Regions from separate parts of the Sphingobacterium sp. UBA6320 genome, predicted to be linked through region 1. Evidence: riboswitches for the same ligand, from Rfam matches in the RefSeq annotation. Region 1 holds a riboswitch; each other region holds the start of a gene.
The links. Region 1 has a riboswitch for S-adenosylmethionine ahead of metE (5-methyltetrahydropteroyltriglutamate--homocysteine S-methyltransferase). Riboswitches for the same ligand answer to the same signal wherever they lie in the genome.
Positions count from the first base shown of each region.

Region 1 (10,361 bases):
AGTAGAGATCCGAACAGTTTCTGATTTTAGACGTTCCTCTTCTCTAACTTTTGTTATTTCAGCATCTTCACGAGCTTTAATGTTATCGATTTCACGACGTTGTTTCTCTTCTTTTTCTGCCAATTGGCGATCTAGCTCAAGTATTGCCTCACGAGTTTCAACATTTTGTTTTTTAATTACTTTCTCTTCGTCACGGCGTATAAGATTGGCGTGAATATTTTGTGCGGCAGTAAGTTCAGTGATTTTACGAATACCTTGTGAATCTAAAATATTATCAGGACTTAAAAATTTTAGTTCTGTTTGTTCTAGATAATCTATTGCACAATCGTCTAGAATGTATCCGTTTAAATCTGTTCCTATAATGTTTAATATTTCATTTCTAAATTCGCGACGAGCTTCGTATAGTTCAATGAAGTCGAATTTTTTTCCAACAGTCTTTAGTGCTTCTGAAAATTTAGATTCAAAAATACTCTTTAAGGTATCGGGATCACTTGCACGTTCACATCCCAAATTTTGAGCAACACTGATTACATCATCAACAGACTTGTTGACACGAACGAAAAATGCTACTTTGATATCAGCACGAATATTATCCTTACAGATTAAACCATCATGTTGCATTCTGGATATTTCGATTTTCTTTACAGAAATGTCCATAATCTCCATTTTGTGAAAAACAGGGATAACATACATCCCTTTATTGAAAGCCACATTGGTACCCCCGATACCTGTTCTTACTATTGCTTTTCCTTGTGGAATCTTTTTGTAAAAAGCACTTAATACAATGAAAAATGCAAAAATTAATAATACTATAATTCCTACAATCAAGAGGATGAGACCTGTTATCCCATCTATAAATAAAAGAGTTTGTAACTGCATGGTTAATAATTAAATATTGTGAATGGTTATTTCTTTTGTTACGTAATATATTTTTTTGTCTTTTGATTCATCAACAATAATGACGTCATCTCCGTATTCGATTTTTTCCCCATTTAAGCTTTCTACATAAAGACGAATAGGATCTCTTTCGATCAAAAATTCTGCTGACCCCAGTTTTTTACCTTCTATTGTTGCTTTCATTTTTCCCATTCTTCCAAGAAAATCAATTGGTTCTTCCCCATGATAGCCAATGTTATTAAATAGTTTTACTAATGGTTTGGTAAAAAAATGCATGCATATAAATGTGATGAAGAATATGGGTATTAGAATGAAAATTGATTTCAGACCCCATGTGGCAGTATTTAAAAATATGGAAGAAATGATCGTAATGATCCATCCAATAAATTTGAAAAGTGTAACGATGATCATAATAGGAACTTTGCCAACATTAATGAAATCCATTGCTTTTGCGAAAAAAGATGGTTCTGTATGCGTCTGTGTATCTGAATGATGATGTAAATCTTGAGAACTGTCCACATCTGTGACATCAGCAGTTGCGTCTATATGGCCATCAAGATCAACGTCACCATCAAAGAGGTGTAATCCATCACCTGCAAAAGACATAATTAACCAATATAATAGCGAAATTCCTGTCAGTACAGTCATAATGCCGTTGGATACTGGATTGAAAAGTAGGTTAAATAATTCGCTCATAATTGGTTAGTTTTGTTAAAGTTCTCTTTTGAATGTGTAGTGAAATGACCAAGAATTTCCTCCCAATTCCAAATCTTGCATGGATACCAGTTCCCAGCCCTGGCTACCTAGCTCGTTCAGTATTTCATCGATTTTAGCTTCGTCAAGTTTTGTCCCCCAAAAACCTTTGGGTTCAATCTTGATAGTTTTATATTCAAATCTTCTCATCGTTTTTTAGTTTTAATTTTAGAGCTTGTAATTCGTCATTGACGGAGTCCTTATTTGAAATTGTTTCGTTGATTTCATCAATAATCGATTTGTTGGCATGTGCAATTTCACCATATGCTTTTGCTAAAGCTTCATCTTCCTCTACTTTGACTTTCATTCGTTCTAGCATAGATATGGTGCTATTGGAATCAATATTTGCCAATTGTTTATTGACCATTTTAGCGGCATTAGATACTTTCACACGAGCTTTTAAGGTCGCCAATTCGCTTTCCCATTTCGAAATGTTAAACTTGAGAATATCTACATTTTTATGCAATTCATCTGCTGATTGAAGATGGATTATACTTTGTTTTTCTAATTCTGTAGCTTCTGCTATGAATTGGTTTTTTAATACTAGAGCTTCTTTTGCTAAGTTTTCAGCTTTATCAATTGAAAGTTCTCCATTTTGTGCTTTTTTCAATAAGAGAATAGCCTTTCCTTCGAAGACAGTTGATTCTTCTTGTTTTTTCTCAAAATTGCTTTTAGTACGAATTGCTAAAGCTTTAACTTTGGCATATGCCTCCAAAGCTTGTTCTAAATCATCTTTCATTTCGCGGATACCTTGTTCCGTCATTTTGATTGGGTCTTCCATTTTTTCAACCACAGCGTGTATTTCCGCTTGACCAATCCTAAAAATTCTTTTAAAAATATTCATCATTACTATAATTTTGAGAAGTTAATTAATTGATTGTAGTACTCACTTATTAATAAGCTTAAGGAATTGATTGCAGCATCAAATTCATTTTGATCAATATTGCTGATTTGCAGCGTATATCTAAAAATTACTTTTTTACCATCTTCTGTTAGAGCAAAACCCCCATGGATCATATCCCTATTCTTAATCAGTAGTGATTTGAACAATTCCATACTTTCATTGGAAATAGTAAATAAGTATTGTTCAAAAATTAAAATTGGATTAGCGATGCCTACAATTAAATTGTGAATGCCGTCTAATTCATTTTGAATAATGAAAACACCTTCTTTTTCATCTTTATAAAAGATATCATATCCGATATTGCTAATAAAATTTTCAATTTTTGAGAAGTACATAATTTAGTTTTTTATATATTGCATATATTCTTTGCATAAAGATAATATTTTTGCAAAAATATTTTGCAAAAAATTTTAATTTTTTTGATAATGACAAATATTGGTAATAATATAAAGAAATTAAGAAAGGTAAGAGGATTGAGTCAACAAGCATTTGCTGATTTATTTAATCTAAGTAGGGGTAATATTTCGTCTTATGAAGAATTAAGGGCTGAGCCTAAGATCGAAACTGTAATGGTAATTGCTAATTATTTTGGCATTCCGCTCCAAAGTTTAATTCAGGAGAATCTTTCCGTCAATCAAATTTTAAATTTTAGCGATTATTTTGAACCCGCGATTGTAACAAATGGCATAAAAAAATTAGCAAGTATTCCTTTACTGACACGAGAAGTTATGATGAATAATAATGACTTGTTAAATCAGATAGAGGGTGCAGAGCAACTTCAACTTCCTATTCAAAGTAAGCATAAGTTTTTAGCCATTGAATTTTCAGAATTGATTGCCGCTCCATTGGAATTGGAGGTTAAAGAACAGAGTATATTAATTTTTGAAGGTATTGAAATAGAATCTCTTCATCTTCTTCACCATAATTTAGGTCTGTTCTTGTCTAAAGAGGAAGTTTTTATCGGAAAGTATGAACAAAACGGGGAACAGATATCTCTGATCCTTAATTCTTGGAAAAGTAGTTTGTTTTCCTTACCTGATATTAAGTATTACTGGAAATTGTATGGAAAGTTTGAAAAAGTTTAGTCGTTTAATAATCATATTACAAAATATGCCTAAAGATACCTTTAGACATATTTTGTAATCTATGTTAGTTTTTACTGCCGCCACCAAAAAGTTTAGCAAGTAGCCATATTACTAAAGCTACAACAACAACAACGATGATTATACCTGACCAAACTCCTGCTTTAAAAATGCCTTCAATGACCGAACAGCTGGATAAAGAAAGGCAAGTTAACACGATCAACGTGAATGGAAATATTCTTTTCATAATATATTGAATTTTAATAAAGAACAATTATTAAGACTAAAAAGTTTGTTTCTACTATTTATTTCTTTAAAATGGTAAATCTTCTTCGAGGATTTCTTCTACCATGATTGTGTTGCTAGCTTGAGCTGATCTGGATTTATTCATCACCACAATATTGCCCACTTTAATTTCAGTGACCTGTCTTTTATCACCATTATTATCTTCATATTCGCGATAGACAATTTTGCCTTCAGCTAGGATTTGAGTTCCTTTCTGACACTGCTTTTCAATCATGTTATTGATGTTACCCCATACTACTAATGTATGCCATTGGGTTTCGTCTACCCAATCTCCATTTTTGTTTTTAAATAGATCTTTTGTGGCTAATCGAATCGATGAAACTTTTGTTCCGTTCGTACTTGTCTTAATAATTGGATCAGCACCTATATGACCGATCAGTTGGACTTTGTTTCTTAATGTACTCATAACTTTACTTTTAAATGTTTGTAAAAATGTTTAACTTAAATACTTGCTTTCCTTCGAATTATTCTTGAGGAACAGAAGCAAAGATGAAACGTAAAGCGAGTTTTAGTCGGTGATTAAACGTTTGTAGTCGACTATAGTCGTTTGTAAACGTTTGTTGTCGTTTATTTTGAGATTTATGGAAGAAGAAATTAATTTAAAAAGTTGTCTAGAATGTAAAAAGACACTAATAGGTAGGTCTGATAAAAGATTTTGTGATGATGCCTGTCGCAATAGCTATAATTATAGGCAAAATAGTGATCACACTAACTTGATTAGAAAGATCAATCATACATTACGTAAGAATAGACGTATTCTACAAGAAGTCCTGGGAGAGGAGGGGATGCTCAAAATAAGCAAGGAAAAGATGTTGTTGCAGGGCTTTGATTTAAAATATCATACTCATAATTTCACCAATGTAAAAGGACAGACTTATTATTTTATTTACGAATATGGCTATTTGTTACTGGAAAATAATTTATTGTTGATCGTAAAACGCGTACCTAAATAGTTTCTTGAAAAATTTATTTTGAAATTTCAATTTTGTTTTAAATTTTTGCATATCAATTTGGTATTCACAATTAAAAATATAAGAATATGTTTGCTATATTAAATAACCCGACTTCAATCCAAAAGAAGGATCTTGGGAATATTCTTCAGAATACTTTTTTCTCGTAGTTACTCCTCTTTTGACTTTATTTTGGTCTCGACAATGTTCGAGTAATTCATGATGTCTTATATATTTCGGAAGTCGAAGTATATAAGATGATCTTTTATTAATTACTGTTTCTGATATAAACATCGTTTATGTCAGGATCTTTTGAGAATTGATGCAATATATTTTATGAATAAATATGTGTTACAGGCATTGGATAATTATCCATATTACCTGGAAAATACGATAGAATCTTTGTCATATGCCCTATCTTATGACGAATCAAATACGATGGCGCTATGCCTGATGGGGAGGCTTCATGCTGAACAATTGTTTGATTTTGAACAAGCAAAGAAATATTTTCAAGAAGCGTTAGTACATAATTTATATGCTTTGGAAATTTATCAACCTTATATACAGACTTTGATTGATACCAATGCATATGAAGAGGCTGAAAAAACAATTGAGTTTGCTCTAACAATTCCTGGAGTTTCACCTTCATTATTTCTATTAAAAAGAGTACTCATATTGGAAAAACTTAAAAAATTTAAAAAAGCCTTAAAAGTATTAAAATTGGTTAGATTGGAAAATGTTGATACTGAGATGTTGGCCACGATCAAAGATATTGAAGATCGAATTAAAGGAAAACGGAAAATAGGACGTAAACAAAAAATAACGAAATGATAGGTTGCACGTTCTAATGTATGGACAAATTCAACAAATTGTGACTATAATAAAAAAAGTACTAGACGTATATCCTTCCATTGAATTAAAGAAGGGTATACGCTTTAAATATCATCATGCATCATCGTCATATAAAACGTATTATCTTCTTTTCATTGAAGAGGTACAAACTCATTAAAATAGAAAGTCTGATGCAATAAAGCATTGAGTATGATAAGGTGACGAGATTGCTTTCTAAAAATCAATTACGGCACTAATTTCTCTCGGACTTTATTGCCTTTGTGGTCTATTCCGTAAAACAAGAGATAATCGACTCGTGTCCCTAGACCAGACGTTCCTTCCTTTTGTTTGATAAAAATACGATGTAGATTAAATTTGTGTCCATTTAATGTGGTTTCTACATAGGGTTTACCTGCTTTATCGACCTTAAGATATAGCGGTTGATTTTTATAAGACACAATCTCAAACTCAACTATATTGTTCTCTAAATTTTTTGAAATGATTCCGTATGCGAATTTTTGTTGAATACTCGTTAAAGGTTTAATTTCTCCTCCTTTATCATACAAAATTCGATAGTTATTGATAGGAATGTTGGCATTGAGATGCTGTTTATCAATCATATTGGCTTCATATACATAAGTGTTATGGCCTTCGCTATGTTGAATATAAAAAAGGGTGTTAGATTTGAAAGGAGGGATCGGATAACCTTCTTGTGCATAGATATAGATAGATGAAAAAAACAGCAAACAGAAAAACCAGCTTAAAATTTTCATGATATACACTTTTTTTGATTACAGTAAAATTAATCTTTCTGTGTTAAAGAAATAGATAGAGCGTATTATTTTTTTGTAAAAAAAAGATCCCGAAGTAAAATTACTTCAGGATCTTTTATATTTATAATTCTAAAACGCTAAACTTATTCAGCTCTTAAGATTTTGGCAGCTTCAACCATCGCTTCTAAAGCAGCTTTAGTTTCTGGCCAAGCACGTGTTTTTAAACCACAATCAGGATTCACCCAAAGTTGTTCTGCAGGAACTACAGCTTTAGCTTTGTGCAATAACTCAACCATTTCTTCTGTACTCGGTACACGAGGAGAGTGGATGTCATATACACCTGGTCCAATATCGTTTGGATATTTAAAGTCAGCCGCAAATGCATCCAATAATTCCATTTGTGAGCGAGAAGTCTCGATGGTAATTACATCAGCGTCCATTGCAGCGATATCTTCGATGATATCATTGAATTCAGAGTAGCACATATGTGTGTGAATCTGTGTATCGTCATCTACATTAGAAGATGAAACACGGAATGAACGCACAGCCCAATCTAAATATTGTTGATGATCGGCTTTACGCAACGGAAGACCTTCACGAATTGCTGGTTCATCGATTTGAATAATTTTTATACCTGCTTTTTCTAATGCTTGTACTTCATCCAAAATTGCTAATGCAATCTGATAAGTTGTGGTAGAACGTGGTTGATCGTTACGTACGAATGACCATTGTAAGATCGTTACTGGACCTGTTAACATCCCTTTTACCGGACGGTTAGTCAAAGTTTGGGCGTATGAAGACCAACGAACAGTCATATCAGCAGGACGGTAAACATCACCATAAATAACAGGAGGCTTTACACAACGTGAGCCATATGATTGTACCCAACCATTCTTAGTGAAGGCATAACCCGCTAATTGCTCTCCGAAATACTCAACCATGTCATTACGTTCGAATTCACCATGAACTAATACATCGATATCTAATTGCTCTTGAAGACGGATTGTTCTTTCTGTCTCCTCTGCGATTTCTTTGTCATATTGTTCTTGAGTAATTGCACCTTTTTTCAAATCAGCTCTCCATTTACGGACATCTTTTGTTTGTGGAAATGAACCAATTGTCGTAGTTGGGAATGCTGGAAGGTTAAATTTAGCTTGCTGTGCTTCTTTACGAGCAGCGAATGAAGATGTGCGTTTTGCGTCGTCGTCAGTGATGTTTGCAGTACGCTCTTTGACTTCCGGTTTGTGAATTAAAGAAGATGTACGACGGTCTTCTGCAGCAGCTTTATTAGCTTCGAAACGCTCCGCAGTTTTTGCATCTACTTCACCTTCAGCTAAGATCGCTAGATCTTTTACCTCTGCTAATTTTTGCTTAGCAAATGCTAACCAATTTTTAACTTCTTTAGGCAATGATTCTTCGTTATCCTCATTGTCTAAATCAAAAGGTACATGTAATAAGGAACTTGAAGGTCCTACTAATACACGGTCTTTGCCTAGAGCATCAACCGCTTTTTTGATTTGTGCTAAAGATTTTTCGTAATCATTTTTCCAAATGTTACGTCCTTCAACAACACCTAATGAAAGTGTTAATGTAGCAGGAACTTTAGCTAATATAGTGTCGAGTTGATTTTCACCTCTTACTAGATCAACATGAACAGCATAAACTGGTAAGTTTAGAGCGGTTTCTTCGTTGTCACGTAATGCCTCGAAATAAGTCGTTACAATAATTTTGATGTCTTGAGCAGCAGCAGCTAATTTAGTAAATACACTAGTGTATAAAGCACGTGTTGCATCATCGATATCTAAAGCTAAAAATGGCTCGTCAATTTGTACATATTTTGCACCAGCAGCAGCCAATTTGCCTAAGATTTCTTCATATACGGGAACCAACTTATCGATTAGATCGATACGATTGAAACCAGATTCTTTTTCTTTACCTAATAATAAGTATGAGATTGGGCCGATTAATACAGGCTTAGTTTCGATACCTAAAGATTTTGCTTCATTGTATTCGTTTAAGAATTTCTCTGAAGTCAATTTGAATTCTTGATTTTTTACGAATTCTGGAACAATGTAATGGTAGTTAGTATCAAACCATTTTGTCATTTCCATTGCCGTTACATCAACGCCATCTTGTTGAAAACCACGCGCCATTGCAAAGTAAAGGTCCAAATTGTATCCTTTATCTTCGTTGTTTAAGAGTGATTGGTATTGTGCTGGAATAGCACCTACAGTTAGAGTCAAGTCTAATACTTGGTCATAAAATGAAAAATCATTTGAAGGGATCAAATCGATGCCAGCATCTTTTTGAGTTTTCCAGTTGCCTTCACGGATTTTCAGTCCAGCCTGCAATAATTCTTGCGCGCTGATTTTTTTAGCCCAATATGCTTCATTGGCCTTTTTCAACTCGCGGAAGGCACCTACACGTGGGTAACCTAAGTTGTTCGTTAGTAACATAAATATAAAATTATTTTATTTGTTCAACCTTAACGAAGCAAGAAATTAGATGGATTTTTTTTATTTGAAATAAAAAACGATCAAAAATTCTTGAATCTATTTACTAAATTTTTTGATTGCTTTTAGAGAGGAGGGCACAAGATATATTTGTGTCTAGCTTATCATTCCCACTTTTTGATGGGGTAGAATGTAGCACCTTGTCAATCGACAGGTTGCTAAGGCTTCATTGGGTCTATTCCCTCTGCCTTTCTCTATAAGCGCTGTAAATATCGGAATTAGTTTTATAAAAACAAATATTTTGTAACTTTTATATCAAAATGACAATAAATCAAGGCTTAAAATTGAAAATTAGCAGATACACCAAGTTGTTTCCCATTGTAAAATGGAGTTGCCATGGTTAAGTAACTTGTCTTTCTTGATTGCAAATGTTTATCAAATAGGGGTAATAGCCAGTATGCTATTTTTGTTCCCATGATACCAATACCTGCTCCCATAGCGACATCCGAAAACCAATGTTTCTGATTGTACATTCTGAGGTACCCTGTACCCGCAGCTATTGTGTATCCTGCGATACCGTACCAAATGGATTGATCTTTATACTCTTGCCATAACATCTCGGCTCCCGTAAATGCGACAGCAGTATGTCCGGATGGGAATGATTCATGATCAGCACGATCTGGTCTCAAAGTAGGAGTGGTCTGTTTGATCGTGTATACCGTAGATAAGGTGATGGCATGAGCGATCGCACTAATGGCTAGACGTTCTTTGAAGTTATGTTTACTTGGGACACCTAGGAAATTGAGACCGTAAACAGCTGCTGAAGGAATAAAAGCACTGACATTATCAAATTTGAATGTTTTTGATGGATCATTGTTTATGGAATTATTTATCTGTTGATCTTTATTTTTGAGGTATGGGCTGTTTAAGGAGATTATGCCATAAGTCATTAAAGCAGCGGGTACTATTAATTGTTTATAATTTATTTGACTCATACTGGTGTCAAAATCTTCATTATTTTTTTGTAAAGTATCTCTTTGCGCATAAAGAGATGGAGAGTAGCAAAAGATAGAAAGGATAAAAAAAATTGTTATTGATATTTTCATTGTAGCAAGATAAACAAAAAGAGATGTTTTAACATCTCTTTATTATTCGGAGTAAATGTATATTAGCTGACCAATAATTTATAGCCTTTTCCATGTACGTTAACAATCTCAACTTTTGGATCATCTCGTAGATATTTTCTCAGTTTACTTAAGAAAACGTCCATACTTCTCCCTGTGAAATAATTGTCATCATGCCAGATTTTTAAAAGTGCTTCTTCTCTTGTCAGTACATCATTCTTTTTTAAACAAAGTAACCTTAATAATTCGGCTTCTTTTGTCGATAGCTTCTGCTGCACACCTTTGTGG
Region 1 is NZ_DJTA01000028.1:136,665-147,025, reverse strand. It holds gene B3P23_RS17560 (flotillin family protein) at 1-879, opposite strand, end outside; gene B3P23_RS17555 (OB-fold-containig protein) at 889-1,593, opposite strand; gene B3P23_RS17550 (DUF4177 domain-containing protein) at 1,609-1,800, opposite strand; gene B3P23_RS17545 (PspA/IM30 family protein) at 1,787-2,497, opposite strand; gene B3P23_RS17540 (YbjN domain-containing protein) at 2,500-2,889, opposite strand; gene B3P23_RS17535 (helix-turn-helix domain-containing protein) at 2,980-3,639, shown strand; gene B3P23_RS17530 (hypothetical protein) at 3,704-3,883, opposite strand; gene B3P23_RS17525 (single-stranded DNA-binding protein) at 3,950-4,348, opposite strand; gene B3P23_RS17520 (hypothetical protein) at 4,524-4,895, shown strand; gene B3P23_RS17515 (hypothetical protein) at 5,229-5,723, shown strand; gene B3P23_RS17510 (DUF4833 domain-containing protein) at 5,969-6,496, opposite strand; gene metE (5-methyltetrahydropteroyltriglutamate--homocysteine S-methyltransferase) at 6,640-8,952, opposite strand; SAM riboswitch class I at 9,108-9,212, opposite strand; gene B3P23_RS17500 (phosphatase PAP2 family protein) at 9,288-9,944, opposite strand; gene B3P23_RS17495 (response regulator transcription factor) at 10,118-10,361, opposite strand, start outside.

Region 2 (10,361 bases), on a different contig from region 1:
TTTAGATTCGTTGGAGTTTAACGTATTTGTTCCTTGTAGACTATACCCTACATTGATGCGTTGATACCATTTTTGCTCATCTACACGGTCTTTCGAATCAAAAGGATTGAAAGAAGATACGTTTAAGCTGAAATTAGGAAGCTGTAGCTGGATGTCGCCTTTAGTCATGTCCTGATTATGGCTAAGGGTAGAGGTAAAGTTTATTTTTCCATCTGCAAATACACGGCCATAAGCAATTGAAGATCCCATTCTATTTCGTGTGATGTCATTGATGTTGTTTACGCCATTGGCACCTGTATTTCGAAAGTAAGATCCCGTTCCAAAGTTAACACTCGCTGAAAAGGAAGTTCCCGGATTTGCCTCTTGACGCTGGGTATGGTTCCAAACAACATTAAAATCTTTGTCGGCACCATAATTATCTGTCCCTTCTATTCCTCTTTTTGTAGAAGCATAGCGGATATTGAATCCTCCATTATATTTATAATTGACGGTATAGCGGGTATTGATAGAAGCTTCATAAGATCCTTTTGAATATAAACTTCCACGCACTTCACTATCCCAGTAATCATTAAAGGCGAGATACCATCCGATATCGCGCATGGCAAATCCACGTGTATAGTCTTCACCAAAGGATGGAAATAAAAATCCAGAAGACCTTTTATCTGGTTTAGGAAAAAATGCAAATGGAAAACCGATAAACTTTAAGGGGATATTTTGTAAGACAAGATAGGATGGTCCTGCTATAATCTGGTTCTGGGTAACAATCCCTTTGCTCAGGAAAATTCCAAAATGCGTATGTGGCTCAGGAAGATTACAAGTACTGTAGAGACCATGGTACAACGACATTTCATCGTATAAGTTTTTACGTACTACTTTTGCTTGAATGAATCCTCCTTCCACATCGGTCATGATTCCATAAGTATTACCCTCTTGTTTTTCATAATCGTATAACAGAGAATCTACTGTCTTAGGGCTCTCGGATCCCGTCATCACAATAGGACGACCCACATATTTGCCATTATGGTCGATCACGCCCGAAGCAAATATTTGCTTTTTATTTCGATCTAATCGGATATAATCTGCTGACAGTTCAAAATCTTGGTATTTAACCTTAGCCCCTTTGTACAAGTGACTTATGTTTTTATCAACTTCAGTACGCTGCGAGTCACGAGCGATAATACTAACTTCCGCCTGCAATCCGCCTTTATTTTTGGTACTGTCTTTGTTTATTAGGGAGGAGTCTCGTTTCACACGAATGGAGTCAGGGGTTCCTATGACCGAAACAGAATCTTTTAGATTCTTTGACGTTGTCTTTACGGAAATTTTATCTTGCGAAAATGCTGAAAAAACACTTAGCGAAAGAATAAGGAATATGGTTAAAATGTGTGTTAACGACTTCAAAATTAAAGACAAATGTTATTTTTGTAAAAATATTAAACTAAGCTCGACAAAATTAGTCAAAAACAAATAGAAAGTGACGTTTTTTAACGAGATTAACATTTCCTATTTTTGTAGCACAATATTACTCATTACATTTTGTTATTAAATTACAGAAATTAAAAAAATATACATGAAATCAGATTTGAATATTAGAAAGCGGAAATTTATATTTTTTTTAGCCCCGGCGATTTTATTATTTATGGTTTTGACCAGTGCTACTCCACCAAAACCACATCCTGTACCTCCACAGTCCTATCAAATTAGAACAATTGTTATTGATCCAGGCCATGGCGGACGAGATTCGGGAGCAAAAGGTTCACGTTCTTTGGAGAAAAATATTGCTTTGGAAGTGGCATTAAAACTAGGAAAAGAAATTGAGCGACAGCTACCAGGTGTACGTGTTATGTTTACTCGACGTACAGATGAGTTTATTGATTTGTATAAACGTATTCGTATGGCCAATGCTGCAAAAGCGGATATATTTATATCTATTCACTGTAACTCGGCACCAGGAGGCTCTTCTAGAGGAACAGAGACTATTGTATCGGGCTCACATCGTTTAGGCGAGCAGACTGCTGCAATTCGTGAAAATGCCTCCCTATTGTTAGAGGAAAATTATAAAGAAAATTATCAAGGATTTGACCCCAAAGATCCAGAAAGTTATATCATCTTCTCATTAATGAAAAATCAATACCGTGAGAAGAGTATCAAGTTGGCCAACTTGATGCAACAAGAATATGTAAAATCAGGTCGTGTAAGTAGAGGAATTTTAGAGCAGGGATTAGCCGTCTTAGCGGAGGCGGGTATGCCTGCAGTTTTGACAGAAATAGGTTTTATGAATAATCGTACTGAAGAGGCTTTTATGCTATCGGACGAAGGACAGGAAGAGATCGTACAAAACTTAGTCGCCGCCATTAGTGCATTCAAAAAAAGCGTCGAACGATAAACTTATTTGCATTTGTCTTGTTTAAATGATAAATTGAATTCATATAAAACTTAAGAAAATATTATTTTGAAAATATCAAACGAGACTAAAGTCGGAATTTTAACTGTAGTTGCAGTTGCATTATTGTTTATTGGGTACAGCTTTTTAAAGGGTAATGATGTATTTAGCAGTGACAATACATATTATACATCTTATCAAGCTGTCGATGGTCTGACAGCCTCTAAACCGGTGTTAGTAAATGGATATCAAATAGGACGTGTGTCGAAGATGACCTTGCAGCCTGATGGTAGTATCTTAACACAATTCAAAATCAGTTCCGAATATAAGGTACCCAAAAATACCATAGCACGAATAGCCAGTACCGATCTACTTGGAGGAAAGGCGATCGTATTTGATATGGGGAATAGTGCGGAGTTGGCCAAGGATGGTGATATGTTAGCGTCGGGTATCCAGGCAAATATCATGGATAAGGTCGAGCCGATACAGAAAAGAGTTGAAACCATCACCATAAAATTAGATTCAGTATTAACAGTTGTCAATTCTGTACTGGACGATCAGTTTCAAAAAGATTTTAAGGAAAGTGTACATAGTATTTCAACATCATTAAAAAATGTGGAACTCATTACCAAAGATGTGGAAGGGCTTGTGGGCTCGGAGCGTAAAAGATTAACAAATATCATCACGAACTTAGACATCATTACCAATACCTTTAAAAATAATAGCGGTCAAATAACAGCTATTATGTCCAATTTAAATACCGTTACTGATAAAGCCGCTAAGCTTGATTTTCAACAAACAATGGATAAAGCTAATATGGCTATGAGCGATTTCCAGACGATCGTTGATAAAATCAACAAGGGACAGGGCTCAATAGGCCTATTGATCAATGACGATAAGCTTTATGATAATTTAAATAATGCATCGCAAAGTTTAGATCATCTGATGAAAGATATTAAAGAAAAACCTGGAAAATATATTAAACTTTCCATCTTTGGAAAGAAGGGTGAGGAATAAAATAAAACGGGCTCGATATAATTTCGAGCCCGTTTTGTTTATTATAATGTTTCTTTTAACCAACCAAAAAATTCTCTTTGCCATACTTGGGCATTATGTCCCGATAGCACCCAATGATTTTCATCGGGTAAATAAACCAATCTACTTTTAATTTTCTTTAACTGTGCAGCTTGGAAAGCTCCAAGTCCTTGTCCTATCGGCACGCGGTAGTCGTGACCACCTTGAAAGATCAAAATTGGTGTATTCCATTTCTCGATATATTCGGATGGATTGAATGTGGTGTACGATTTTTCATTTGCTTTGTCCCAGTATGGGCCGCCCAGCTCATGGTTAGCAAAAAACATTTCCTCTGTCGTGCCATACCAGCTTCTCATATCAAACAAGCCGTTATGCGCGATCAATGTTTTAAACCTATTTTCATGTACACCAGCGAGCATATAAACAGAATATCCGCCATAGCTAGCACCAATAGCAGCGCGGCGCGTGGTGTCTACGTATTTTTCTTTCGATATATCATCAATCGCAGATAAGTAATCACGAATCGGCTGTCCACCCCAATCTTTGGAGATCGCCTCATTCCATTTCACACCCCATCCCGGCATACCGCGACGGTTGGGAGCGATGACAATATATCCTTGAGATGCGATAAGCTGTAAATTCCAACGGAATGAATAAAATTGTGTTAAAGCCGATTGTGGCCCGCCTTCACAGTACAAGATCGTTGGATATTTTTTTGTAGGATCAAAATCAGGAGGGTAAATGACCCAAGAAAAAAGGTCTTCACCATCTGAGGCTTTTGTAATTCTGGATTCAATCTTATTATCACTGATCTGCGCATACATATTATCATTGACAGTGGTCAATGGAGTTAACTTTTTACTCTTTAAGTCATAACGGTACACCTCTGTAGCTCTTGTAAATTTTGTAGAAGTTACAATTAACTGATTATCGACCTGCCCAACAATTCCTGTAATATCAAAATTTCCTTCAGAGATCTGTTTGATGGACGCTAAGGATTTGTTCTTAAAATTAGTAGGAACAATTAATTCAAATAGTTGTACCGTTCCTTTAGCAGGTGCTACAAAATAAATTTTGCGATTGTCCTTACTCCAGGTAAAAGAGTTTACGGTACCATCCCAATGCGCGGTTAGATTTAGTCGTTGAGAAGATGCTTTATCAAACACAATGATATCATTTTTATCCGCTTCGTAACCATCCGTTTTCATGCTCAACCAAGTCAACTTGGTTCCATCCGGACTGTAAGTTGGATTGGTGTCGTATCCAAGCATTCCTTCAGTTAGATTGGTTGTTTGCTTGGTGGCAAGATCATAACGGTAGATATCCGTATTGGTACTTACAGCATAGTCCGTACCAAATTTTTTCTTGCTCACATATAAAATCGCTTTACTATCGCGCGTCCATTCAAAATCTTCCGATCCGCCAAATGGCATTTGAGGACTGTAAAATGGCTCGTCTTGTAACAGATCAATTGCTTCACCAATTTTTCCATTATTATAGGAAGCCACGAATGGATGGTTAAATTTTCCATTATTAAAAGTATCCCAATGACGGTAGTCCAGATTGTCGAATACATAGGCATCGGACTTTGGTAAATCCTGATATTTATCTGTACTGTGATACTTTTTGATTAAAACAGCTTTGCTGAATAATATGTATTGACCATTTGGAGATAACTTGACATTTTCTAATTCAGTATCGCTATTTGTCAATTGTACAGCTTCACCCTTATATCTGTTCTTTTTCCAAAGCTGACCTTTGAACAAATAAATAATATCACCATTTTCTGTTATCTGTACCACAGACTCGCCGCCTTTTTCACTGGTTAGGGGAGTAGCGTTGCCTGTCTCCAATGATAAGGTGTATAAGTTTTTCTCTGAGCTGTTGGTCTCCACAGCGTAATTAGAGACACCATATACCAATGTTTTACCATCAGGAGAGATTCCTTCGGCAGAAACACGGCCTAATTTCCATAGGGTTTGCGGGTCTAATGGAGTTTTTGCTGGTGTTTCCATATTAACAGTTAGTTTCGTTTCTTTCTTTTCTTGCGCCATAGTTGCCGAAGCACAAAGTAATACAGAAAGCGTTATTAAAGATTTTTTTTTCATCAAAATAATTTATTTTAATAAGGAGTGTGATCATGGATTGAGCTCTTTTCACTCGATTCATAAAAAATACAATTATGAGCATGCAAGATACAAAATCTACTTTATCTAATGTAATTCCTATTTTCTATTTAGGAAGGCTTTTGACGAAGTCATTTTATAAAAGCTTTGAAAATTTTAGGTAGATACATATTATGTAATGATCAGGTGATCATATCCGTATTTTTGGGAAATTAAAGCAGAGTATCAAATAAAAAATGCAGATATGCTTGGCACAAACTATCGATGCATCTTTTGTTTAGAGTATTAATATTGTGCTCGCAATTGGAAATAAATCAGGAGAGAACTATTGTTTAAAGTAGATATGATAAACGATAAATATACTTTTAAGGAATATAATTTTGTAAAAGCTTCAATTGTTCGAAAATAATAAACAACTGAAGCTTATTAGTAAAATAACTGAACTACTTTTTGTAAGCTTGATATCCTAATCTTTTTAATGCCAATTTAGAGTATAACAAGCTGTGGATCTGATTCATTAGACTAGTAGATAAATTGCAAAGATCATGTCGTTCTGACTATCCTACTGAACAATTGGAACAAGCGTGTTTTTTTCTAATCGAACTGCTACATACTTGACGGAGGTAAAACCATCTTCTCTTGAAATAATGTTGGAAAGGTCTAAACCTCTTTTAGAAAAAGTACTGATGAGAGCCGTGCGAAATGTGGATTTGGAGGAACCCCAGCCTTTTTCCGATACCGTATCATTGTTGAGTTGTATCAGTTCATTGATGGTGTAATAACTGAATTTTTCCAGTAAGTGTTGATAAAGATTTGGTGTTGACATACAATTTAAAAATTTAAAGGATTAAACCATAAACTGTATCCAGATATTTTTGGTCGAAACCCATATTAATTTACCACCGCGGTTACTTAACTCGGTTGGTATTGCATCGTGCAATTCTGAATACTCTACAAAGTTAGTAGATTTTATTTTGAATCAAAATTTATTTTAAAATAATTGGATGATATTCTTTTCCCGCATAGGTCTATGCTTAACTACATAGATTTTGCTATAGCTTCATGATCAAGTTTGATATGGATATTTTTTTGATGCAGTTACGCGATTCCTTTATTGGGGTAAAATACCGAATACCCGAGTTCTCGATGGTTAACTGTCTTGTTTTCTTTTAATTATTATTGTAGTTTTGGCCCATCACATGGATTCGTTTTGTAGATATTCGACAGAACGGGGATAAAAATGAAAAACAACTATAGCTCACTCGATAATTTAACTTTACAAAAGTTGATCCGAGCTGGAGACCAAGAAGCATTTAAGATCATTTATGAAAGGTATTGGGATAAGATATTTGTAATCTGTAATAACAGGCTTCCACAGACAGATATTGCGGAAGATATTTTACAGGATATCTTTGTTTCTCTTTGGAAAAACCCCAAACTTGACGAAATTCAAAATCTTGAAGCCTATTTGTTTCAGGCAACTAAATTCTCTATTATCAAATATTTAAACCGATCTTCTCGAGTTGAATATATTGATCATACCTCCTATGGTCTGTTGGATCGGATAGAAGAACTTAATTTGGATGATGCCTTGAATTCAAAAGAACTTCAGCAACTTATTTTTCAGGAGATAGAACGACTACCGGAGAAGACCAAAATTATCTTTAATTATTCTCGAATCGACAATCTCAATAGTAAGGAAATCGCTGAAAAATTGAATATTTCACCTCGTACTGTTGAAAATCAAATAAGTAAAAGTCTAAAACATTTGAGGATTTTTATAAATAATTTGAAATCTTTATTATTTTTTTAATTTTCGGCGTGCGTTGATTGATACTTGTGGTACTTCTATTATAGACCACGATTGTTAATCATATGAAATCGCAACAAGAAATAAAAGAAATTATTGCCCGTATCAACCAGGGTACGGCTTCTAAGGATGAGATCCGCCAATTTCAGCTTTGGTATAATAGTTTTGACGATAGTCAGACCGAGGTTGATAGCGATGTCCCTCTTGTTGAACTCCAACAGAAACATTGGGAAAATATAAACAATCGTATCGCTCCAGTGAAGATGAAGCAGATACAATGGTTATGGAAAGTCGCAGCAGCCATCGTGCTTTTTTCAGCAGCGGTTGCTTGGATATGGTTAAACCAACAATCTGACGTTGATAAACCGATATTTAGGTCAGCAGTTCTAATAACAGATGATACAGGTCAGAGCGAAGAGATCAGTGGCGACCTAAAGGATTTTCTTGATACAGCAAATTATGTGGATCTGAGGAACTATAAATCGTTGAGCTCATTAGCAACAGGTAAAGGTGAATTTACAAAAGCCATTCTTCCTGATGGCACCAAAGTAACTTTAAATGTGGGATCTAAAATTTCTCTATCCCCAGATTATGCTAGTTCTTCCCAAAGGACAATCTCCTTGGAAGGCGAGGCTTATTTTGAAGTAACGACCATTCCGGGACGGAGCTTTGTGGTCACAACTTCAGATCAGCAAATAAAAGTTCTCGGAACAAAATTCAATGTAAAAGCATATGCCGACCTTGAAAAAACAATAACCACACTGCATGAGGGTAAAATCGAATTGACCAATGGTCGTCAAAGCTTGATTTTAAAACCAAATGACATGGTGCTCAATACAGATGGCTCCTTCATTCGTGAAAAACTAACCAGATCGGATAAGGAGGCTTGGCGCAATCTAGATTTTGAATTTGATAATGAATCTATTAAATCAGTCCTAGACCAGTTGAGTAGTTGGTATGGTTTTGAGGTTGTATATCAGACATCTATACCTAATCAGCATATTTCCGGTAAAATAGCAAATGGTTCCAAAACCGCCGATGTGCTTGAGATCATGAAAAACCTAACGAATGGAAATTTCCAGCTTAAAGGAAATCTTCTGTATGTAACTTTTGCAAATAATTAACCTTAAATAAAATGAATGAAAAATTCTTTAAACGAAGCCCGGCTTTTTTAAAGCCCGAGTTGCTTTCGGTTAAACTCACTACCTTGGTGGCCATTGGATTGCTGACCTGTACTTCTCAGCATAGTTTTGCACAGCAAATTCAAGTAGATGGTACCAAAAAACCTTTAAAAACTGTCTTAAAGCAGATCGAAGACCAATCTGGTTATTCTTTTGTCTATGATGCTGATATTTTGGAAAACGATCCTGCTTTACAGCTTGCGCTCAATGAAAATGGGATTAAGGAAGCGCTAGCAAAATTATCCACAGCACTAAATGTTGAATATTAGATTGTCAATAAAACGATTACACTTACCAAGCCAAAAGTAAAGCAGGGCTCTACTGTATTGTTGAAGGGGCGGGTAGTCGTTGATGATCAAGACGGAAAAACAGCTGCCAATCAAGCCGGTGTAAGTGTAGCCTTAAAAGGTACGAGCAAAGTGATCGGTACGGACAATCGTGGCGAATTCAATATCGTAGCCCCTGTGGAAGGTACGTTGATCATCAGCTATATCGGATATAAATCGCAGGAAATACCTGTCAAGGAGATCATGAAAAACTCGCGGATTGTATTGGAGAAGAGTATGGATTACCTGGATGAAGTTATTGTCACGGCTTATGGAACCAAAGAGTCGCGTGAAAATCAGACGGGATCTGCTTTTGTGATCACAAGAAAGGAATTAGAAAATAGACCTACACTTCGTCTTGATGCTTTGTTGGAAGGTATTATACCCGGAGTAGAGTTCAATTCACAAGATGCGGGCACGAATAGTTCAGCCAGATCACGCTACAGTACACGCATACGTGGTGAATCGTCCACGGTAGGTGGAACAACTTCCAATGAGCCTCTATGGGTGGTGGATGGCGTACCGCTCTATACCGGCGGAACGACCAATTCGATCCCCGGGATGCAGAACTCGATTAGTCCATTGACCTATATAAATCCCAACGATATCGAGAGCGTGACCGTCCTTAAAGACGCAAGTGCTACGACCATATATGGAGCCAATGGTTCAAATGGGGTAATCTTGATCACCACTCGTAAAGGTAAGGGAGCACCAAAACTTAATTATACATTCCGTTCAGGGATCAATAAACGTCCCACGACATACCTCAACCAGCTCAACGGTCTTCAATACCTGAATCTCGTCAAAGATATGGGAATGATGGATCAACTGGGTAAATTAGATACCAATCAAAATACAAATTGGGCAGATGTCTACAATCGTACTGGCTTGACAACCTTGCATAATGTAAGTCTTTCGGGCTCCACAGATGCAGCACGCTATTTCCTAGCTGCCAATGTGTACGATGAAAAACACATGATCATTGGCAACACCACCAAGCGGTATGATGTACGTTCAAATGTAAGTGGTAATGTCGGAAAACGCTTGATTATCAATTCAACCATGTCGGCTTCCTATACCAAAGACGATATGTTCAATCCTGGAAATGCTTATTTTCAATACAGTCCACTCATCAGTCCTTATGGACCTAATGGAAGTTATATAGAACGAGATCCAAATGGTAATTTGTTGCAAAATATGCCGGGATTATCGGATCAAAATGATCAGAAACAAGAAGCCGCCCATGTGCTTGGATCATTAGGATTCAGCTATCAATTAATGGATGGATTAAAGTTTACCAATCTGAATGGAGCTGATTTTACCAGTGTCAATGAGGATATGTATAATTCGATGTATAATTATTCTGGTGCCTCAAGCAATGGAAGTGCATATCGAGGACAGTCACAAGTGCTCAATTTGATCAGTACCAATACATTGACTTTTGATAGGAAGATATTTGGTGGAGATTTTGACTTTTTAGTGGGTACCGAAGCGAGAAAA
Region 2 is NZ_DJTA01000007.1:212,497-222,857, reverse strand. It holds gene B3P23_RS03795 (putative LPS assembly protein LptD) at 1-1,401, opposite strand, end outside; gene B3P23_RS03790 (N-acetylmuramoyl-L-alanine amidase family protein) at 1,571-2,386, shown strand; gene B3P23_RS03785 (MlaD family protein) at 2,453-3,400, shown strand; gene B3P23_RS03780 (S9 family peptidase) at 3,442-5,526, opposite strand; gene B3P23_RS03775 (5-oxoprolinase) at 6,107-6,370, opposite strand; SAM-I-IV-variant riboswitch at 6,406-6,499, opposite strand; gene B3P23_RS03770 (RNA polymerase sigma-70 factor) at 6,785-7,357, shown strand; gene B3P23_RS03765 (FecR family protein) at 7,420-8,478, shown strand; gene B3P23_RS03760 (hypothetical protein) at 8,490-8,804, shown strand; gene B3P23_RS03755 (SusC/RagA family TonB-linked outer membrane protein) at 8,865-10,361, shown strand, end outside.
Region 2: another riboswitch for S-adenosylmethionine. It lies ahead of B3P23_RS03775 (5-oxoprolinase); the one in region 1 lies ahead of metE (5-methyltetrahydropteroyltriglutamate--homocysteine S-methyltransferase).

Region 3 (10,361 bases), on a different contig from region 1:
CAATATTCGTTTGATAACCGGATTCTGTTTTCAAGATAAATTCATGAGCATTAGCTATTTTGGCAGCATTCTCAACCTCTTGCTGGGTCGCAGATGTATTGGAAAAGGTAATATTATTAAAGATGGTGTCATTAAATAAGATAGACTCTTGATTCACTACACCTATCATTGTGCGTAGAGATTCTTGATCTAGATCCCTTAAATCTATACCGTCAAACAAAATTTGACCTGCTGTAACATCCATAAAACGCGGAATTAAATCCACCAAAGTAGATTTACCCCCTCCAGAAGGACCGACCAGCGCTATTGTTTTTCCCTTTTCAATAATTAGATTGATATGTTTTAAAATGTTTTTCTCACCATAAGCGAAATCTACATGCTGAAACTCAATCGCTTTTTTAAAATCAGTAATTTTCTTCGCATTAGGCTTATCAGTAACTTCACTTTTGGTATCAATCAATTCCAGTACACGCTCACCAGCCGCAATACCATTATGAATATTACTAAATGCATCTGTCAATGCTTTTGCAGGACGCATTACTTGTGAGAAGATAGCGATATAGGCAATAAACTCAGATGCTCCAAACTCATCACTCCCTGATAAAACCAGATTACCACCATATAATAAAATGATAGCGACCATAATCACACCTAACAATTCAGATACAGGTGAACCCATTTGTTGGCGCCTTGCCATTGCACGCATGATACCCGCATAACGATCATTCTCATCATTAAATCTTTTTTTAACGAAATTTGTTCCGTTAAAGGCTTTAATGATACGAACACCAGATAATGCCTCATCTAAGAAAGAAATCATATTCGCATAAGATGTTTGACCAGCAATCGCTTGTGCCTTTAAAGTTTTAACAATTTTAGATATAAAAAAAGCAGATACTGGAATGACGAGCATAGCGAATAAAGTCAGTTTTGCAGAAATAACAAATAACATAACCAGATATGCAATGAGTTGAAGTGGCTCTTTAAAAGCAACCTGCAATGTACCTGTAACAGAATACTGTACAACCTGAACATCAGAAGATACTTTGGAAATAATATCGCCTTTACGCTGTCCATTAAAATAGCCTAAATGTAGATCCATGACATTATCAAATACCGTCTTCCGTAAATTCAATAAAGTGTGAATACGCAAATTTTCCATAATTCGTTGGGCTAAATAACGAAACAAATTGCTTATAAATACGGAAATTACGATCACGATACAGACATACTTCAATGCACCATAAGCACCGAACTGTTGGTTAGCCAGACTTGCATAATAATTGAAGTAACCGAGAATATCAAAATATCCATCGGGCTTTGCTAATACTACATGAGAAGAAACTTGATCTGTATTGAAAAGAGTTTGCAACAAAGGAGCTAATAACGCCAAATTCAATGTGCTGAATACAACCGTAATTAGGGTGCAGATAATATACGGAATTGCGTATTTCTCAATGGGTTTGGCAAAAGATAATAACCTAAAGTAAGTTTTCATTTATAATATTAAGGTAGCAAAAATACTAAAATTACGCGCAATATATAAGGAATACTTTCAAGGAATGAAATCTTGCACTTCGATGATATTATAAATTTCATCCAATAAACACCAAATTTAAACCACAATATACCTAGCGGTTTTGCATTATGATTTATGAATATAACTCAGAAAACATCTTATTGATCATAATTGACTCGGACTCGTTGATTGATTATTAACCGTTCAAGCATAACTCTAGTTTATGCCAATCAATCTATTGAGGGGATTACTAATCTTTTAATAAATTTACAAAAAACACGATTTAACAACAATAAACCCAATTTTTATTGGCATTAGCTTTTCAATAAGTAGAGCTTGTATTCGCAGATTATTCGAGTTTGCTTCATCATAAATAGGTATGATATGCTTATTATATTCATCTTAAATCCGTGTTAAGTCCATGTTAAGTCCATGTTGAGTCCGTGTTCAGTCCGTGTTTATAGTATTTTCACCATGATACTACCCTGTTCGCAACCTGCTTGCATGTATAAGATATATTGGGGTCGCTCTACATATATATCGAGACGTATTACAATAGATTACGGATAAAAAAGCCTTTTATACTTGATATCAACGTACACCATATCTATTGATAATCATGCTCCATGTTTTGATGAATTCAAAACCGCAATCTTGATCAAGATGAATGCAATAACACCATGCACTACATCAACAAAAATATATGCAACGGAAATATCAATAATTTAAAAAGCAACATTATTTAAAATGTACAATGGGTTATACTATTATTTTAATAGAAAAAACCTAATTTAGTCCTTGTAAATAGTAAAATACCAGAACATAATGCAAATAGAAGTTGCCAAAAGGTTGCAACAAACCGAAGAATATTATTTCTCAAAAAAATTAAGAGAAATTGATGAGCTCAATAAAGCAGGTGCTCGTGTGATTAATTTAGGTATCGGAAGCCCAGACTTACCACCTCATCCTGAAGTAATTCAGACCTTGACGACAGAAGCGGCTAAAGCCAATGTACATGGCTATCAAAACTATAAAGGCTCGCCTATATTGAGACAAGCTATTGCAGATTGGTATCAACGCTATTATCAGGCAACATTCAATCCAAATACAGAAATTTTACCTTTAATAGGTTCTAAAGAAGGTATTGTTCATATTTGCATGACTTACTTGCAAGAAGGTGATGAGGTTTTAATACCAAACCCGGGATATCCTGCTTATGCCGCTGCAGTGCGACTAAGTGGAGCCACAGCTATTACCTATGATTTATCTGAGGAAACAGATTGGTTACCTGATCTTAAAAAGCTTTCTGAAAACGATTTATCGAAAGTAAAACTGATGTGGATCAACTATCCACATATGCCTACGGGCTCTAGTGCGAATGAAGGATTTTATCTTGAATTGATTGCTTTTGCAAAGGCAAACCATATTTTAATCTGCCACGATAACCCTTATAGTTTTATCTTGACAGACAGCCCTAAGAGCATTATGTCTATTGAAGGAGCAAAAGATGTTGCCTTAGAACTTAATTCATTAAGTAAGTCATCGAACATGGCTGGATGGCGAATCGGTATGTTAGTGGGTGCAGAAGAACGTATCAATGAAGTGCTGCGATTTAAAAGCAACATGGATTCTGGCATGTTCTTGCCAGCACAGCTTGCTGCGGCCAAAGCATTACAATTAGATCAATCGTGGTATCAAGAATTAAATGGAATCTACAATGAAAGAAGAGCATTAGTTTTTGAAATCATGAACATGCTAGGCTGTATCTACAAAAAAAATCAAGTTGGTTTATTTGTGTGGGCAAAAGTTCCTGACAGTTACGAATCGGGCTACGCTCTTAGTGATGAGGTATTAAATCAATCACGTGTCTTCATTACTCCAGGAGGTATATTTGGAACTGCTGGAAACTCCTATATCAGAATTAGTTTATGTGCTTCAGTTGAAGTGTTGCAAGAGGCTATTGAGCGAATTAAAGAAGTTAAAGAAACGAATTAAGATTAAAATAACATGATAAATATAGCCATTATTGGCGTCGGTTTAATTGGTGGCTCAGTCGCCATGAAACTAAAAGAAAAGCATTTTTGTGATCAGGTATTTGGTGTCGACAAAAGTGATGCTAACTTAACAAAAGCATTGCAAATTGGCTTTATCGATCAGAAAGCAACGTTGGAAGAGGCACTAGAAAAATGCAAGGTCATTATTCTCACGGCTCCTGTGGATGCGATTATCTCGTTGGCACCAAAATTATTAGATCTAGTAACAGACCAAGTCATTATTGACATGGGATCTACTAAGCTTAATATTTTACAATTGATCTCAGAACATCCAAATCGTGGTCGGTATGTGGCGGCTCACCCTATGGCAGGGACTGAATATTCTGGCCCAGAAGCAGCTTTACCAAACTTGTTCAAAGATAAAATGATGGTCTACGTGGAGGCTTTTAAATCTGATGAAGACGCTTTTGAACTCGCAGATTCCATTACTGAACAACTGGAAATGCGCACGTCATTTATGACTGCGGAAGAACATGATACCCATACCGCTTATGTTTCACATATCTCCCACCTGACTTCTTTTGCGCTAGCCTTAACGGTATTAGAAAAAGAAAAATCACAGGGCAGGATATTTGAATTAGCGGGTTCTGGATTTGAATCCACAGTACGTTTGGCTAAAAGCTCTCCCGATATGTGGACACCTATTTTTAAACAAAATAGAGTAAACGTATTAGAAGTATTGGAAGAAAATATTAAACAGTTGCAAGCTCTGAAAGATGCTATTCAAGAGGAAAACTATACACAATTACATAAGTTGATTAAAAAATCTAATAAAATAAAGCGCATTATAAAATAAAGCTCCTGTTATTAGTTTAGGGTCGTTCACTTAAGTTAAAAAATGCTAGAAGCCAATACTTCTAGCATTTTTTTGTTCGCAGCCATCATCATCGGCCATTGTGCGATCACATACAATCAACCATTTCTCTAAACTAAGAGAATCATCAACTTGTTCTTTTGATTCAACCTTTATTTCTACTAGGATCAATGTGTAAATGCTCTTCTTGATGAACAGCATATCCGATATCACTCTTGTCCTTATAGGACAGATAGATAATAATGGGAATTATAGCGGATTGGCGGCTACTTTACGAATAGATGTCGAATTGTAACCGATTTGTGCAAAGCGTTTTTTTCACCTTTTAAGAATGCGAAGACGCACATCTCCCTTATCCTTTGTTTTCTTTTGATTCCATAATTAACCTAAATTACTTAACACTCTTCATATTTAATAATTACACCTTTTTCTCAAGAAAAAGAAACTACATTTCTTACTCATGTATTAAATAAATAATTCAAAATATTTTGGTTTCTAAATTCCAAGACATATATTTGCAACGTAGATCGAATCGAAATACACCTAATCAAAACCTTTCAATCAGGTCTTGATTTATAAAGAAGTGGCGAGAGACTGGCTCAATGACCCACTGGCAACCTTCAAAATACGTTTGAAAAGGTGCCAATTCCTGTCCATATCAATATTGTTATGGAGGATATAAATGAAACGACAATGATATTTACATTACAAAAAAACAACAGGGTAAGTTCAATTACCAACGTAACATTTACAACTCTTGCATCAACTTCAATGCGAATGTTTGAGCACATGTTTATGTTTTATTGTTAGATCTATCCATTTTTTACTTAATGGATAGCAAGTGCATCTACATGTGCAGATCCTCACTCTATAATATTCACGAAAATATTCAACTAATTAATTATAAAAAACCATGTCTACAAATAAAAATTTAAAATTCGAAACTCTACAAGTTCATGCAGGACAAGTTGCAGACCCAACTACTGGCGCACGTGCAGTACCTATATATCAAACCAGCTCATACGTATTTGAAAATGCGGAACATGGCGCTAACTTATTTGCATTAAAACAGTTTGGAAACATCTATACCCGTCTGATGAATCCGACAACAGATGTTTTTGAAAAACGCATTGCTGCATTAGAAGGTGGTGTTGCTGCAGTGGCGGTTGCCTCTGGTCAAGCTGCGCAGTTCATCGCATTAAATAATATTTTAGAGGCTGGTGATAATTTTGTGTCGAGTAGCCATATTTATGGTGGTACATACAATCAATTCAAAGTTGCATTTAAAAGAATTGGAATTGAGGTCCGCTTCACGAAAGAGACAACAGCTGAGGAGTTTGAGTCATTGATCAATGAAAATACGAAAGCATTATACTTAGAAACAATTGGAAATCCAAGTTATGATATTCCTGATTTTGATAAAATAGCTGCAGTTGCTAAAAAACACGATTTACCTTTAATCGTAGATAACACTTTTGGAGCTGGGGGCTATCTATTCAAACCGCTAGAGCATGGTGCTTCTGTTGTTGTCGAATCTGCGACAAAATGGATCGGCGGACATGGAACAAGTATTGGCGGTGTCATCGTTGATGGTGGTACATATAACTGGGGCAATGGTAAATTTAAACAATTTTCTGAACCTTCTGAAGGATATCATGGATTGGTCTTCGCAGATGTATTTGGCCCAGATGGTCCATTTGGCAACATCCAATTTGCAATCCGTGCACGTGTGGAAGGCCTTCGTGATTTCGGACCGGCTATATCACCTTTCAACTCATTCCAGCTTATACAAGGTCTAGAAACGCTTTCGCTACGTGTTCAGCGTCATGTAGACAACACCCTAGAAATCGCTAGATGGTTAGAAGCGCATCCGCAAGTTGAGCAAGTGAACTATCCGGGCTTGAAAAGCTCACCAAGTTATTCAAATGCACAGAAATACCTAAAAAATGGATATGGAGCGGTTCTTTCTTTTCAGATAAAAGGCGATGTCACTAAAGCCGATGCTTTTATAGATAGCCTAGAGTTAATTAGCCATCTAGCAAATGTAGGTGATACAAAATCATTGATCATCCACCCAGCCGCTACAACACACCAGCAACTCAGTGCAGAGGCACAAAAAGCAGCAGGAGTATTTGTTGGGTTATTACGGTTATCGGTAGGAATTGAGCATGTCGATGATATTAAAGATGATTTACAACAAGCTTTCGATAAAATAAAATAATTTCAGATAGCACCATTATATAAAAGCGTAAAAAACAACTATGAGTAAGAAATTAACGATTGGAATGTTTGGATTCGGAGTTGTAGGACAAGGATTGTACGACATTATCAAGACTAAAAACTTAAATTTAGAAATTAAAAAATTTGTCATCAAGAATGCTGACAAGAAAAGATCACTTGCCCCAGAGTTGTTTACAACGGATGCAGAAGCTGTATTAGGCGATCCAGATATCAATACAGTCGTAGAATTAATCGATGATGCAGAAGCAGCATATGCTTTAACAGTTCGTGCGCTTAAATCTGGAAAAAATGTTGTTTCAGCAAACAAAAAAATGATTGCTACGCATTTGGAGGAATTAGCGGCTATCCAACAAGAATATGGCACTAGCTTACTTTATGAAGGAGCTGTATGTGGAAGTATACCCATTATTCGTAATCTGGAAGAATACTATGACAATGAATTATTACATGCTGTAACAGGTATCTTCAATGGTTCATCGAACTTTATTCTGTCAAAAGTATTCAACGAGAATCAACCTTACGCTGATGCATTGAAGGAAGCACAAGATCTCGGGTTTGCAGAAACCGACCCCACTTTAGATGTTGGTGGATTTGATCCAAAATTTAAATTGACCATTGTCGCTTCACATGCCTATGGTATCTATGTCAATCCAGATGATGTGTTCAATATTGGTATTGATAAATTAGGTGCACAAGATATACGTTTTGCCAAAGAAAAAAACTTTAAAATTAAACTTATCCCTACTGCACGTGAAATCAATAACAGTAAGGTAGTCCTTTATGTCATTCCTAAATTTATCAGTGCAGATAATATTTTGTTTAATGTAGAGAATGAAAATAATGGTGTACTTGTGAAAGCAGCTTTTGCCGACGAGCAATTTTTCTACGGAAAAGGCGCAGGCGGTCACCCTACTGGATCTGCTGTCTTATCTGATATCACAGCTTTGCGTTATGATTATAGATATGAGTATAAGAAACATTTAAACATCGATGCACTATCTTATAGCAATGATCATGAAATTAAAGTGTATTTAAGATATGAGGAAGACAACCTGATCGAAAAACTAGGTTTTACTGAAATCATCGAAAGATACTATGCTCCTGACTTTAAATATATCATCGGGACGATCAATCTTAAGCAAATCACAGCACATAAAGATGAAATCAATCAAATAGGTAATTTCATCGCTGAGATCGGTTAATTAACACAACGATCAATCGGATTTCAAGCATTATGCTGTTTGTAGATCCAACAAGAGAACGCTTTATTCATCATATCAGGATAAAGCGTTCTTTTTTATCAAAAAATATTCTACCCAAATCTGTTTAGCGACATTTACTTACATACCAAATACAGACTCAGTCCTGATATTTAATTTTTAGAGATCAAACTCATATCAATTAGCTCCAAATAAAACCAAGTATCGATCTTTTGATCAAAAATTCCTCAAGAATTAAGTAAAAAAACATCCTACAATAAGATTTATTATAAAACACGATTCGATTCCAACGCATCAAGCGCATAAATAACAAATATCCTTTAACAGAATACACAAAATTATACAGCATCTTAAGTGCTTTAAAAAAAACATGGTCAATATATGATTTCAACACTTTATTTTATAAAATAATATAGCACAATCCACAATTACAAATAACTGGCAGAAAATTTGCTTGATATATTAAATATCACTATATTGTGGAGTTACTAAATAAATAATAAATTATGGCTAAGTGGTTAACAATTCTACTGATAATGGTAGGCAACTTGGTTTTTGCAGATACCAATGCAGTCAATACACAACAACATTCTAATTCAAGTTATATAATTCTTGCAGTAGTTGCCTTACTGGCAATTATCTATATTCTATATAGAAGGCAAAAAAGAAAATTTAACGATTAATGGAAATAAGGGGAGACTATAACTCCCCTTATTTTCTGATTCAAGATTAAATGATAGACTTATTGTTTGCTCGATAACCTAACTTTAATCCATTAATCCTTCATCGCGAAAACTGAAGTACCCATTGTCTGTGAAGATCACATGATCATTGACTCGAATGTCCATTAGCGTGGATGCATCTATAATTTTTTTTGTTAATATTTTATCCGCTTGACTAGCTTGACAAGTTCCCGAGGGATGATTATGAATTAATATCATGGAATTAGCAGTGCAATTAAGTGCATAACGTAAGATAATACGGATATCAACTGGTGTAAAATCATTCCCTCCTCTACCAATCAGCTGTTTATCCAATACTTTGCAGGCTGTATTGAGATACAGTACCCAAAACTCTTCGTGAGGAAGATCTTGTAATTGATATTTAAAATAATCATACACCCGTTTACTGCTATTCAGCAATGGTTTTTTTATCTGATCAGCTTCTTTACGTCTACGCCCCAATTCTAGGGCCGCTATTATTGTAATAGCTTTTGCTTGTCCGATCCCTTTAAATTCACATAAATCTACGACATCCATTTTAGAAAGGTTATCCAGATTATGTTGCGATCGTGATAAGATTCTTTTGCAGAGCTCTACTGCGGTCTCCTCTCGAGAACCTGAACCAATTAAAATAGCGAGTAGTTCAGCATCTGACAATACACGGCGTCCTTGTTCTAATAATTTTTCCCTTGGACGATCTGCTTCCGCCCAATCTCGAATGACTAGTTTACTCATATTAATAAATTAGGAATATAAATGGTCAATATAATTTCCTAATTTACTCAAAAATATAAAAACATAAAATTATTAGGATCAATTATTTATACAAATAAAATTCAGTGAAATCCGACTTGAGTGTGCATTCTTTTTATCAAGTCATTTTGAAATCTTATATTTGTATTTGAACATATTTATTTTAAAAAAATGAGTAAAGCGATTATTAAAACAGAAAAAGGCGACATGACTGTACAATTCTATACAGCAGATGCTCCAAATACAGTTGCAAATTTCATCAAATTAGCTAAAGAAGGGTATTATGATGGCCTGACTTTTCACCGTGTCCTTCCTGATTTCGTAATCCAAGGTGGATGTCCTAATTCACGCGAAGGTGCTTCTGGGATGCCTGGAACAGGTGGTCCTGGTTACAAAATCGATTGTGAATTGACTGGAGAAAATCAGTATCATGATAGAGGTGTTTTATCAATGGCTCATGCAGGTCGTAATACAGGTGGTTCACAATTTTTCATCTGTCATAGCCGTAACAATACAGCTCATTTGGATAGAAATCATACCTGTTTTGGTAAAGTTGTTGAAAATGTTGACATCGTTGACGATATCCGTCAAGGTGACCGTATTTTAAGTATTGAAGTTATTGAAGACTAGTTTTCAGTAAGAAAAAGTATATTATGAATTTAAGAGCATTAGTTTCTGTAACAGGAAAACCAGGGTTGTTCAAATTAGTTGGACAGAATAAAGGTGGATTTATTTTAGAGACTTTAGATAGCGCTAAGATTAAATCTGTAGTAAGTTTATCTTCTACAAAAATGGCGACTTTAGAAGACATCACAATTTACGGAGAAGATGAAGAAATCCGTTTATTAAATGTTTTTGAAACAATCAAAGAAAAAGGATTGTCGGTAGATCCAAAAGCAGACGGTGAGACATTACGCAATACTTTCCGCGAAATTGCACCAGGTCATGATGAATCTCGTGTATACTCATCAGATATCAAAAAGATCTTTACATGGTACAATATTATTAAAGATTTGCCTTTATTTGAAGAAGAAGCAC
Region 3 is NZ_DJTA01000008.1:279,814-290,174, reverse strand. It holds gene B3P23_RS05110 (ABC transporter ATP-binding protein) at 1-1,498, opposite strand, end outside; gene B3P23_RS05105 (pyridoxal phosphate-dependent aminotransferase) at 2,345-3,514, shown strand; gene B3P23_RS05100 (prephenate dehydrogenase) at 3,527-4,369, shown strand; SAM riboswitch class I at 4,958-5,072, shown strand; gene B3P23_RS05095 (O-acetylhomoserine aminocarboxypropyltransferase/cysteine synthase family protein) at 5,301-6,608, shown strand; gene B3P23_RS05090 (homoserine dehydrogenase) at 6,649-7,830, shown strand; gene radC (RadC family protein) at 8,616-9,305, opposite strand; gene B3P23_RS05080 (peptidylprolyl isomerase) at 9,495-9,953, shown strand; gene B3P23_RS05075 (DUF5606 domain-containing protein) at 9,977-10,361, shown strand, end outside.
Region 3: another riboswitch for S-adenosylmethionine. It lies ahead of B3P23_RS05095 (O-acetylhomoserine aminocarboxypropyltransferase/cysteine synthase family protein); the one in region 1 lies ahead of metE (5-methyltetrahydropteroyltriglutamate--homocysteine S-methyltransferase).